3 regions of the Cloacibacterium sp. Arc13 genome follow, and region 3 is predicted to be linked to each of the others. Evidence: riboswitches for the same ligand, from Rfam matches in the RefSeq annotation. Region 3 holds a riboswitch; each other region holds the start of a gene.
The links. Region 3 has a riboswitch for S-adenosylmethionine ahead of QO190_RS08025 (homocysteine S-methyltransferase family protein). Riboswitches for the same ligand answer to the same signal wherever they lie in the genome.
Positions count from the first base shown of each region.

Region 1: another riboswitch for S-adenosylmethionine. It lies ahead of QO190_RS02940 (Na+/H+ antiporter NhaC family protein); the one in region 3 lies ahead of QO190_RS08025 (homocysteine S-methyltransferase family protein).
Region 2: another riboswitch for S-adenosylmethionine. It lies ahead of QO190_RS11830 (O-acetylhomoserine aminocarboxypropyltransferase/cysteine synthase family protein); the one in region 3 lies ahead of QO190_RS08025 (homocysteine S-methyltransferase family protein).

Region 1 covers NZ_JASMRM010000002.1:212,861-217,326, forward strand. Annotated here, with positions in the region: gene QO190_RS02935 (hypothetical protein) at 1,144-1,794, opposite strand; SAM-I-IV-variant riboswitch at 2,038-2,135, shown strand; gene QO190_RS02940 (Na+/H+ antiporter NhaC family protein) at 2,172-3,491, shown strand; gene QO190_RS02945 (helix-turn-helix domain-containing protein) at 4,055-4,261, shown strand.
Region 2 covers NZ_JASMRM010000018.1:24,709-29,174, reverse strand. Annotated here, with positions in the region: gene QO190_RS11835 (glycoside hydrolase family 3 C-terminal domain-containing protein) at 1-677, opposite strand, end outside; SAM riboswitch class I at 921-1,030, shown strand; gene QO190_RS11830 (O-acetylhomoserine aminocarboxypropyltransferase/cysteine synthase family protein) at 1,169-2,464, shown strand; gene QO190_RS11825 (OsmC family protein) at 2,483-2,917, shown strand; gene QO190_RS11820 (alpha/beta fold hydrolase family protein) at 2,920-3,858, shown strand; gene QO190_RS11815 (homoserine dehydrogenase) at 3,901-4,466, shown strand, end outside.
Region 3 covers NZ_JASMRM010000008.1:133,805-138,270, forward strand. Annotated here, with positions in the region: gene QO190_RS08020 (glucosidase) at 1-1,652, opposite strand, end outside; SAM riboswitch class I at 1,802-1,912, shown strand; gene QO190_RS08025 (homocysteine S-methyltransferase family protein) at 1,974-2,984, shown strand; gene metH (methionine synthase) at 3,056-4,466, shown strand, end outside.

The DNA of each region.
Region 1 (4,466 bases), on a different contig from region 3:
GTATAGGGTATTGTTCCCCGACATCAAATACCTCTCACCTACATTTTTTATAAACTGTATTTTTATTATCCTAGAAAAATAAATTCTTTCAGGCTGTTTATATATATACATAATATTTAAATGAGAACGATTATTTTATAATGTAAACCCGTTGTGCGTTTTAAAATTAAGAAAGGAAAAGATTGTGTATACTGCGAATAATTAAATTAGGCTTCCAAAAATGTCTGATTTGGAAATTGTTGCACTTAATATTATTACAAAATATACATCAATTAACTCTGACTTACAGTTGTTTAGATGTATTTCAGTAAATGATTCGGATGGGGAAATTGAAAGAAGTGTCTAGATTAAAAGAAAAAGAAAATTTTTTCCTTACATTGAAAAAAAACAGAGAGACTTTAAGTAACAAGTTTCAGATTTTTAATGTTGTATTTATTCTGGATCAAATACTAATTAAAATATCCAAAATCAGTAGAGCCAATCGTTCAGCAATATGCAAAACATATGAAATTAAACCTTCATTTGGATATTATGCCGCACAGAAGTCAATATATTTTGGAGATAAATTTCATCTGATTTTCTAGAAGAAAGGAATTTTTCATTCTTTCGATTTTTAGACGGTAAATGTCTTGTTTATTAAATGATATTAAAGAAAATTTTTAGAATTGCTTTTTAATAGGAGATAGAGGATATTTCAACAAAGAAGTTAAAATGGATTCGTTCAACTATTCTATGATAAATTTTTCAGGCCCGATGTGTAAAAACCAACATAATTTTGTAAAACTTTCAATAATGAAATCAAAAAACAGAAAGAGGGTTGAAACCAAGATTTCGCATTTATGTGGACAGTTCACAAACAACAACAAAAACTTTGCAAAAACATTTCAAGGTTTAGCAACAAGAATAGTGTCTAAAATAAATTCTTTTACGATGATTCAATACCTAAATTTTTCATATTTAAAAGAAGTTTGAATAAATTAAAAATTAATTTGTGCTAAATGCACAACAAGTTTTACTTCATATTAAAGATTCTTGACACTAAAAAATCTTTACATTTCTTCAGATTAGTAAAAAAGGGTAGGGAAGGGATTTTCTCAAAAAAACTTTCTTTTTAAAACATGCTCTTTGATATTATTGTTTAATTTAATTCTCTATATATTGAAAGATCATTCTTAATCCCTCTTCATTATCGAGATTTATTTTATTTTTTTTGATTACTTTCAGTATATTTTTTTCTTTTTCTGGAAAAAGACTTGCAAAAGAATTCTTATTTTTTGGTAATGCCGTTAGTTTATCATTGAGTATGATAAAAAAAGTCTCTGGTAAGTTATAAAACATAGCTTGTTTATCTTCTGTATAACCATTTTTGGCCTTTTCAAAGGGCTGAAATTTACTTTTAATTTTTTTAAATACATTATATTTTTTTCCTTCATACACTATAAAATAATATCCCGTATCAATAAGTTTTAACTTTTTGCCAGTTAAAGTTAATAGAATAGTGTCATAATTTGCTGTTTTTGGCAAAATGAATGGTTTTCCATTTTTAAGAAATTCAATGTTATCATTATACATGTCATATCTTGTCATTACTTGATCAGGATATTCTGATATTTTGCTCGCTACAAAATCTTTAGTAAAATATGGGCTACCTTCTAATTCTGAGAGATTATCTTTCCCAATTGTTTTGAACCACATGTTTTCCATTAGACGGTCCCCTCTAAAATCTAAATCCGTTTGACAATAAATGTATGAACTTAATACAAGAGCTACTAAAGTGATAAGATTTTTTATCATAAAAAATTTATATAAGTTTATATAACAAATTTAGCAAAAAAATAAATATAAAGGTTACTTAAATTAAAATAAATTAAATGTAAAAATATAATTGTTAGTTTAATAATATAAAAAAGGAAATGGAAAGGAAATTTTTATTCTTTAATTTTCAGAAATCAGGGAGTTAAAAGGCTGTGGTGATAGTCTATGAGGGCGATTGATAGATTGTATTTGGTTCGTTGGAAGATAATGACTACTTTTGCCGCCTATTATCAGGAACCTCTACGGGAGGTAGCAACCTGCAACAACAAGCAAGGTGCTAAAGCGATAAGCCAAACTTTTTTGGAAAAAATGTTGTCTATCTTTTGTAAAGTTCCTGTGTTAAATTTTTAAATTTTATGAACTCTACAAAAGCAAATTTTCTCAGTTTACTTCCTTTTTTAATTTTCGTAGGTACATTTTTAGGTGCCGGAATTGTATTGCAAGATTTTTATGCCTTGCCATCGCCTATTGCCGTGAGTATCGGTATTATTGCCGCCTTTGCCATGTCTAGGTTGCCTCATCAAGAAAAAATCAAAACTTTTTTACACGGTTGTGGAGAGTCCAGTGTATTGACCATGTGTATTATTTATCTATTGGCAGGCGCTTTTTCTACCGTAGCACAAGTTTCAGGCAGTGTAGATGCGGTAGTGAATATCGGGCTAACCTATATCTCTGCAGATTATTATGCTCTAGGGATTTTTCTTTTGGCATCATTTCTTTCCTTGTCTTCTGGAACCTCGGTTGGTGCTATTGTCGCATTAGGGCCTATCGCGATACAGTTGGCTCAAAAAAGTGGAGCAGACCTTAACCTCATTGGGGCAAGTCTTTTGGGTGGTGCCATGTTTGGCGACAATCTTTCGGTGATTTCTGATACTACCATTGCAGCAGCTCAAACGTTGGGCAGCAGCATGAAAGATAAGTTCAGAACCAATTTTTATTTGGCTGCCCCTGCTGTAGTATTAACGGTGGTGATTTTATTGATTATAGGATTTAGCAATCCTGTTGCGCCCATTGCCTACACGCCAACTCCCATTTCTTGGGAACTTATTTTCCCCTATTTGGTGGTTTTGGTATTGGCTTTTTTAGGGTTAGATGTATTTCTTGTGTTGGTCATCGGGATATTTTTAGCGGGAGCCATTGGTTTATGGCAAGGAAACCTTACATGGTTGAGTTTTGCCAAAGCCAGTTATGAAGGCTTCACGTCTATGACCGAAATTTTCTTATTGTCTTTGCTTACAGGAGGTTTAGCTGCCTTAGTAGAAAAAGCAGGGGGAATTCAATATTTATTGAACAAAATAGAAGCTAAGATTAGCTCAGCCAAATCTGCACAATTGGGAGCAGGATTGATTACAGGTTTGGTAAATCTCTGTATTGCCAATAACACCGTGTCGATTTTAATCTCTGGGAAAGTGTTGAGACCTATTTCTGAACGTTTTGAAGTTCCTGCCCGAAAGATGGCTTCTGTGATTGATATTTTTGCGTGTATCGTTCAAGGGTTGCTTCCTTATGGTGCTCAGGTTTTATTGATTATCGGTTACAGTAAAAATAAAATCAATTATGTGGATATGCTCTCGCATTCTTATTATTTAGGGCTTCTGTTCTTAATGGTGGTGGGTTCTATGTTTTGGGGAAGGTCTAGGAATGTGGTGCCTTCGGGAGGCTCAGGCAACGTGTAACAGAAAAATTGGTGGCTGAGCTTGTCGAAGCCACAGCATCAACAAATAAACTCTGCTTTTCAGATTTAATGTTCTTTTGTCTTGAAACAAAAGAACCAAAAGTTCAAGTCTGGAAATCCTCAGCTAAAAAAGAATAACCTTTTCTAAAAACTCTGAAACTCACTCGGCAGAATGCCGAGCTTAAACAGCAGACTTTTTTAACGAAAAGGTTATTCATTTTTTTTACGCTTGCGGTTTCCTAGGACATCAATTAAAATAGGTAATTTTTCAACGTCTATGTTCCTAGGTTAAAAGTTTTAATATCACAAGGTTCACGGAGAGTTGTTGAAATGATAGCGTTTTTGAGTTCCCAAAGGAACATCAGAGATGTTCTTTAAAGCACACGGATTTTAATGCAATAGATATAAAACTTTATTATAATTTTTTGCACCCTTACTTGTTAATAACTTTTATCAATGTTGTTTGCAAGTTTTTTTCATATTACCTATTATTGTACTATTAATTAATTAAAAACCTAATAATTATGCCTTATCAAATTAACATTAAATCGTTTTTATATTGTTATGTCCGACCAAAAAAGACACACCAAAAGCTTAAGCGAGCCGCTATTTTATGATAATGCGGACATGAAAAGGCTTTTTAATTTTAGCGACAAAACTTTGCAACGCATGAGAAGCAATAAAAGTATTCCCTTTGTTAGAATAGGGAAGAAATACTTTTATCCTGTACAGTATTTTAAAAATCTTGCAGACCAAAGCTGCCAAGATTAGTCGCTCATTTACATCATCAGTTTTTCTATATCTGCAAAAAAGCATTTTTGCTTTAATATTTCTATTACTTATTTGCAGGAACTGGTGATTCACTCATTATTATCTTTCCCAGTTAATTTTTTTACTCTCGGTCACTCAACTGATTCTTGAACTGATGCCTAAAACTGTCGATGTTGGCTGAGCCTGTCAATGTTGGCTGAGCCTG
Region 2 (4,466 bases), on a different contig from region 3:
TCTCCTTCTTGTACAGCTGCTTTGAAGGCAGGTAAATAAATTTCATATAGAGCTCTATCATCTACAATTACGTTGCTGGTATGTCTAAATTGTTCCTGATTATTAAGTGCATAATGTTTCACACAAGCAGCTACACCATTAGATTGAACGCCTTTAATGTATGGAACCACCATTTTAGAAGATAAAAATGGGTCTTCTCCCATATATTCGAAGTTTCTACCGTTTAATGGAGTCCTGTAAATATTTACACCTGGTCCTAATAGAATATCTTTTTTTCTATAACGAGCTTCTTCTCCAAGAGCTTTTCCGTAATTCCAAGACATTTTTTTGTTCCAAGTTGCAGAGAGTGCAGTAAGCGCAGGATATGCAATGATGGAGTCATTGGTCCAACCAGCTTGATCCCATTCATCCCATTTTACTTCAGGACGAATTCCGTGTGGTCCATCAGTCGTCCAAAATTCTGGAATTCCTAATCTTGGAACACCTGGTGAACTGAATTTTGACTGAGCATGAAGCATCGCTACTTTTTCTTCTAAAGTCATTTTAGAAAGCGCGTCTTCTACTCTAAGTTCTATAGGTTGCGAATCATCTAAATAAATTTGTGTCTTTTTTTCTTGTGCTTTTGCTTGAAAACTCATTAACGAGACTAAGCAAACAAGTGCAATTTTCTTGAACATAAGAATTATTTTTTGGTGCAGTAAAACTACAACTTTTTATTATTATCTCAAAATGAGATAATAAAATTTTCAAAAAACTTATCTTGATATTGAATAGTTAAAAATAGAAATCAATAAATTGCCTGTTAATCAGTTGGTTAAGATTTGTTTAAAATGGAAAAATATTTTTTTCTTCTAAAAATTTGGTTTTCTGTAAAACTTGTTTTTATATTTGCACCACGAAAAACGTTCTTTTATACACGCAACTTATTAAGAAAGGTGGAGGGAATTGACCCTGCGAAACCTTGGCAACCTGCTAACAGAAATGAGAGTAAGGTGCCAAATTCAACCCCGAAATTCGGGAAAGATAAGTCTGAAATCAGTTTAAAATAGTCATACACTATATCAAAAACTCTTTCGACTTGTCGGAAGAGTTTTTTTATGCTCTTTCGTCAAGAATTTTCTGCAAATAAGTTGCTCTAATATTTAACAATTAAAAAATTATTAAAAAAATGAGCAATTTAAAATTTGAAACGCTTCAACTTCACGCTGGTCAAGAAATCGACCCAACTACCAATTCTAGAGCGGTGCCGCTTTACCAAACTTCGTCTTATACTTTTAACAGTGCAGAACATGCTGCCAATCTTTTTGGGTTAAAAGAATTTGGGAATATCTACACCAGACTCATGAATCCTACCACAGATGTTTTCGAAAAACGTGTGGCTGCACTTCATGGTGGAGTAGCAGCTTTGGCTACCGCTTCTGGTCACGCTGCACAATTTTTGGCAATTACCAATATTTTACAAGCAGGAGACAATTTCGTGAGTTCGCCTTATTTGTACGGAGGAAGTTATAATCAGTTCAAAGTTTCTTTCAAAAAATTAGGCATCGAAGCACAATTTGCTAAAGACGATGAGCCAGAAAGTTTTGAAGAATTGATTAACGAAAACACCAAAGCGATTTATTTAGAAACCATAGGAAACCCTACGTTGAATGTGGCAGATTTTGATGCAATCTCAGCTGTAGCTAAAAAGCATAATATTCCATTAATCGTTGACAATACTTTTGGAGCAGGTGGTTATTTGTTCAGACCAATTGAACATGGCGCAAATGTAGTGGTAGAATCTGCTACAAAATGGATTGGCGGTCACGGAACTTCTATTGGCGGAATCATCATAGATGGAGGAAATTTCGATTGGGGAAATGGTAAGTTTCCACAGTTTTCTGAACCTTCAGATGGTTATCATGGATTGGTTTTCTCAGATGTTTTCGGTGTAAATGGACCTTTTGGAAATATTGCTTTTATCATCAAAGCCAGAGTAGAAGGTCTTAGAGATTTCGGGCCAGCTATTTCTCCATTCAATTCATTTTTATTGCTTCAAGGTTTAGAAACATTATCGCTGAGAGTAGACAGAACCGTAGAAAATGCTCAGAAATTAGCAGAATTTTTAGAAAATCATCCAAAAGTAGAAAAAGTATTGTATCCAGGTTTGCCGAGTTTCCCAGATTATGAAAATGCTAAAAAATATTTGAAAAAAGGTTTCGGAGGGGTACTTAATTTTGAAATCAAAGGCGGAAAAGAAGCAGCAATTAAATTCATCGATAATTTACAATTGGTTTCACATTTAGCAAACGTAGGAGATTCTAAAACGCTTATCATCAATCCAGCTTCTACCACACACGAACAACTTTCAGACGAAGAAAGATTAAAAGCTGGAATTACTCCGGGACAAATTAGATTAAGTGTAGGAATAGAACATATAGATGATATTATCGCAGATTTAGAGCAATCATTTCAACAATTATAAAAAGTAAAAAGAAGAAAAATGTCAGAATTAAATTTTAAAATAAGCGCAGAAAGTAAGTCTGCAACCAAAGTGATTGCAAAAGCAAGACAGTTTGAAATCATCATAGACGAACCTCAAGATTTAGGAGGAAAAGATGAAGCGCCAAATCCTGTAGAAACATTATTGGCAAGTTATGCAGGTTGTTTTAATGTAGTGCTTCATCTTTTAGCAAAAGAGAGAAATATAGAAATCAACCATTTGAAAATTGATATTAACGGTAACATCAATCCTCAAAAATTATTGGGAATTTCTAAAGAAGAAAGAGCTGGATTTAAAAATATAGATTTAGATATCACCATAGATTCTTCCGCTGAAAAATCTGTCATAGAAAATCTTATAAAAGATGCTAAAGAAAGATGCCCAATTAATGACAACCTTTCTAATTCTACTCCCGTAAATTTTCAATTGAATTAAAAATGTATAAATTCTCCTTAGGTAATTTTATTTCAGAATCTAATCAATTATTAGAAAACGTAGAAATTGCTTATCACATTTTTGGTGAACTAGCCCCAGAAAAAAAAGTGATGTGGGTTTGTCATGCTTTAACTGCAAATTCAGATGCGCAAGATTGGTGGCCTAATTTCATTGGTGAAAATTTAACTTTAGACACCGAAAAATTTACCATAGTTTGTGCCAATATTTTAGGTTCTTGCTACGGAACGAGTTTTCAAAAACAAGAAAAACTTCCATTAATCACGATTCGTGATATGGTAAAACTTCACCAAGAATTAGCCAAATTTTTACAAATTTCTGAAATAGAATTGCTTCTAGGAGGTTCTCTCGGCGGAATGCAATGTTTAGAGTGGGCGATTACAGAACCAGATTTTATTAAAAAATTATTTGTAATTGCTACCAATGCAAAGCATTCTGCATGGGGAATTGCTTTTAACGAAGCACAAAGAATGGCGCTGGAATTAGGCGAAAACGGAATAGATGCAGCTAGAGCTATCGCCATGCTTTCGTACAGAAACTATGCTACTTTTGAAGCGACTCAAACTGATGAAAGTGAAAAATTAGAAAATTATAGAGCGGTTTCTTATCAAAGACATCAAGGTGAAAAACTCAGAAAAAGATTTTCTAAAGAAAGTTATTTCATGCTTTCTAAAGCCATGGATTCTCACCACTTAGGAAGAGGCAGAAATTCAGTGGAAAATGCTTTGAGCCAAATTACAGCAGAAACTTTGGTGATTGGCATAGATAGCGATATTCTTTTTCCTGTTTCAGAGCAAAAATTTATAGCAGAACATATAAAGAATTCTAAGTTGGAAGTGATTTCTTCATTGTATGGTCATGATGGATTTTTAATCGAAACCGAAGAAATTTCAGCATTACTTAAAATGCATTTCAACTTATAAGAAAATACAAACGATGATTTTCAAAAAATTAAAATTAAAAAAATGAGCAAAAAATTAACGATAGGATTGTTTGGTTATGGAGTGGTAGGAACTGGTCTTTATGACGTTTTGCACAAAAGTAAAACGGTAGATGCCACCATCAAAAAAATTGTGGTAAAGCATAAAGATAAGCCTAGAAATATTTCGCCGGAGCATTTTCATTATGATAAAAACGAAATTCTGCAAGACGAAGAAATCAATCTGGTGGTAGAATTAATAGATGATGCAGATGCAGCTTTTGAAATTGTAAAAACTGCTTTAGAAAACGGAAAAGCTGTAGTCTCAGCGAACAAAAAAATGATTGCAGAACATTTCGAAGAACTGTATGAACTGCAAAAAAAGCATCAGGTTCCTTTCCTGTATGAAGCGGCAGTTTGTGTCAGTATCCCGATTATCAGAAATTTAGAAGAATATTACAATAATGACTTTCTGCAATCTATTCAAGGAATTGTAAATGGTTCTACCAATTATATTTTGACCAAAACTTTCCAAGATAATTTAAGCTACGAAGAAGCGCTGAAAGAAGCCCAAGAAAAAGGCTATGCAGAGAGCAATCCTATTTTGGATAC
Region 3 (4,466 bases):
CAAGAAGTTCCATCAGCTTGTTCTAGATATTCTCCGTTTTTGAACTGCATATTTCTGTCAAAAGCACCAATATTATCCAATCCAAGAAATCCACCTCCGAAAACATTCTTCCCATTTTTATCTTTTCGGTTTACCCACCACGTAAAATTGAGCAATAATTTCTGAAAAACACTTTCTAAGAAATGAATATCTGGTTTTCCATTGATTTTTTCATCGATTTTAAAAACTCTAAAAGTGCTCCATGCGTGAACTGGCGGATTGACATCTGAAAAATCCCATTCATACGCTGGAAGCTGACCGTTAGGATGCATGTACCATTCTTTGGTCAATAACTGCAATTGATTTTTGGCAAAATCTGGGTCTAAAATACTAAAACTCACACAGTGAAAGGCTAAATCCCACGTTGCAAACCACGGATATTCCCATTTATCTGGCATAGAAATAATGTCCTTGCAATTCATGTGTTTCCATTCTACATTTCTTACATGATGCTCAAAATTCCTTTCCACAGGGAAATTTGGGTCTCCATTTAACCATTTTCCAACTTTATAATGATAAAATTGTTTATTCCAAAGCAATCCTGCAAAAGCTTGTCGCTGCACATTTTTTTCATCTTCGCAGTTAAAATCTTTTTGAATTTCGTCATAAAATTCATCAGATTCTTTTTTTCTTACTTCAAAAACCTCATCAAAATCAAAAAAAGCGTTCTCCATTTTATGAGGAGACATTCTGAAATCAAAAGTTTTAGTTTCTCCACCTTCTAATTCCGTATCGATTACAAAAGCCGCTTTAGTTCCGAACTTTTTAGGATTCACCGTGTTTTTTTGATGAACGATATAATGGTTAATTCCATCTTTAAAGTATTTATTTTCAGATTTTTTTCCGAATAATTTTTCGGTATTGGTTTCATTTTCGCAGAAAAGAATTTTCACGGATTTGTCACGAGAATAAAGTTTTTTCATGCCCAAACTCTCATGTTCTATTTCTATTTGACCACGATGGCGCGTTGTAAAATTAGGTTTATAAGAATTATACCCCCAACTCCAATTATTTCTGTACCAAAGTGTGGGCAAAATCACCAAAGGTGCTTTTTCTGTATTTCGGTTGGTGACGGTAACTCTGATTAAAATATCATCATGGTGAATTTTGGCATATTCTATAAAAATATCGAAATATTCATTTTGGTCAAAAATTCCTGTATCTATAATTTCATATTCTGTTTCCTTATTGCTTCGTTCTGCATTTGTCTTGATTAAATCTTCGTAAGGAAAGGCATTCTGCGGATATTTGTACACCATTTTCATGTAAGAATGAGTAGGCGTATTGTCTAAATAATAGAAAATTTCTTTAATGTCTTCACCATGATTTCCTTGATGGTTGCTCAATCCAAAGAAACGTTCTTTGACCATTTTATCCTTTTTATTCCAAAAAGAAAAAGCGAAGTACAAACGTTGTTTGTCATCAGAAATTCCCGCAATTCCTTCTTCTGCCCATCTGTAAGTTCTGCTTTCTGCATCATCATGACCAGTTGCTCCCCATGTATTTCCATCAAAGGAATAATCTTCTCTTACGTTTCCCCACTGTCTATTGCTAACATAAGGTCCCCAAGTTCTGTAATTTATATCTTGTAATCGTTGTTTTTCAGCATTCATAACCATTATTTTTTAAAATAACATGATGCGAAGGTAGAAAAAAATAAAAACTATGAAATTTCATTTAGATTAATTTTTTCAATGACAATTTCTTATTGTGAAAAAAATGATATAGCTTTGCAAAAGATTTGTTCTTTCATACAATCGAAATGTTATCAAGAAAGGTGGAGAGATTAGACTCTGTGAAACCTTGGCAACCTATCGCGTTTCTGAAACGAGAAAAGGTGCTACATTCTACTCATTTTTGGGATAGATAACACATAAAAACAGTTGAGTCCCTCAACTTTTCTTATAGCATTTCATTTTTTTAATCACATTGAAATGCAAAATAGCGACATACTTTATCAAAATTTACAGCAAAGAATCCTCGTTCTAGACGGAGCTATGGGAACTATGCTTCAGCGATATCAGTTTACGGAAGAAGACTATCGTGGCGAGAGATTTAAAAACTGGGAATCTCCATTGAAGGGAAATAATGATTTACTTTCTCTCACTCAGCCTCATGCTATTGAAGCGGTACACAAAAAATATTTAGAAGCTGGTGCAGACATCATCGAAACCAATACTTTTTCTGCGACTACCATTGCAATGGCAGATTACCACATGGAAGATTTGGTGTATGAACTGAATTATGAATCCGCAAAAATTGCAAGAAAAGTTTGTGATGAATTCACGGCTTTAACTCCAGAAAAACCAAGATTTGTAGCAGGTTCTATTGGCCCTACTAATAAAACTGCATCTCTTTCTCCGGATGTAAATGACCCTGGTTACAGAGCCATTACTTTTGAAGAGTTAAGAATTGCTTACAAACAACAAGCAGAAGCACTTTTAGATGGCGGTTCTGATATCCTTTTGGTAGAAACCATTTTTGATACTTTGAATGCAAAAGCTGCACTTTTTGCCATAGACCAAATTCAAGAAGAAAGAAAAATTCAGATTCCAATTATGGTTTCTGGAACCATCACAGACGCGTCTGGAAGAACGCTAAGCGGACAAACTGCTGAAGCATTTTTGGTTTCAATATCTCATCTTAACTTATTAAGTGTAGGATTTAACTGTGCTCTAGGAGCGAAACAATTGACACCTTATTTAGAAACCATTTCTAATAATTCTGAATTTTTCATTTCTGCTTATCCAAACGCTGGTTTACCGAATGCTTTCGGTCAATACGATGAATCTCCAGAATTTATGGCAGAACAAATCCGTGAATATGCAGAAAAAGGATTGGTAAATATCGTTGGTGGTTGTTGCGGAACAACTCCTGACCACATTGCAGCAATCGCAAAAATCGTTAAAGATTATCAACCAAGAAAAGTTGATGTGATAATTTGATGATGAGTTAATGCGATGCTTTTCACAAGCATTATCTTATTTTCAAATTAACTAATTATCTCATTTATAATATGAAATATTTAAAACTTTCGGGTCTAGAACCTTTAATTATAACTCCAGAATCCAATTTTATCAATATTGGAGAAAGAACCAATGTAGCAGGTTCTAAGAAATTTCTCAGATTGATTAAAGAAGAAAAATTTTCTGAAGCTTTAGAAATTGCTCGTCATCAAGTGGAAGGTGGCGCACAGATTTTAGACATTTGTTTTGATGATGGACTTTTAGACGGAAAATATTGCATGGTTAAATTCTTGAATTTAATCGCCTCAGAACCTGATATTTCCAGAATTCCAATGATGATAGATTCTTCTAAATGGGAAATTTTAGAAGCTGGTTTGCAAGTGGTTCAAGGAAAATGTGTAGTCAATTCCATCAGTTTAAAAGGTGGTGAAGAAGAATTTGTTCGTCAAGCTAAAGCCATTAAAAGATATGGTGCTGCAGTAGTTGTAATGGCTTTTGATGAAAATGGACAGGCTGATAATTACGAACGCAGAATAGAAATTTGTAAAAGAAGTTATAAACTCTTAACGAACACAGTCCGTTTTCCTGCGGAAGACATTATTTTCGACCTCAATATTTTCCCAGTTGCAACAGGCATGGAAGAACATCGCAGAAACGCATTGGATTTCATTGAAGCAACAAAATGGGTTCGTGAAAACTTACCTTACGTTTCGGTTTCTGGTGGTGTTTCTAACGTTTCGTTTTCGTTTAGGGGAAATGATACGGTAAGAGAAGCGATGCACTCAGTTTTCCTCTATCACGCCATCAAAGCGGGAATGAATATGGGAATTGTAAACCCTGCCATGTTAGAAATTTACGACGAAATTCCTAAAGATTTGTTGGAGTTGGTAGAAGATGTAATGCTGGACAGAAGAGATGATGCTACCGAAAGATTATTGGATTATTCTGAAAAACATAAATCTGTAAAAAAAGAAAAAGTAGAAGATTTAGCATGGCGAAATCAGCCTTTGCAAGACAGAATCACCCATTCTTTGGTAAAAGGAATCGACCGTTTTATTGAGGAAGATGTAGAAGAAGCACGAAAAATTTCGGCAAAACCTTTGGATGTTATTGAAGGAAATCTAATGACGGGAATGTCTGTAGTGGGAGATTTATTCGGAAGTGGAAAAATGTTTCTTCCTCAAGTGGTAAAATCTGCGAGAGTGATGAAAAAAGCAGTGGCTTATCTTCAACCGTTTATAGAAGCTGAGAAAGATTCTGCACAAAAAGCCAATGGTAAAGTATTGATGGCAACGGTAAAAGGCGATGTTCACGACATTGGTAAAAATATTGTGAGTGTAGTTTTGGGCTGTAACAATTACGAAATTGTAGATTTAGGAGTGATGGTTCCTGCCGAAAAAATTATTCAAACAGCAATTCAAGAAAAAGTAGATGTGATTGGTTTAAGCGGATTGATTACAC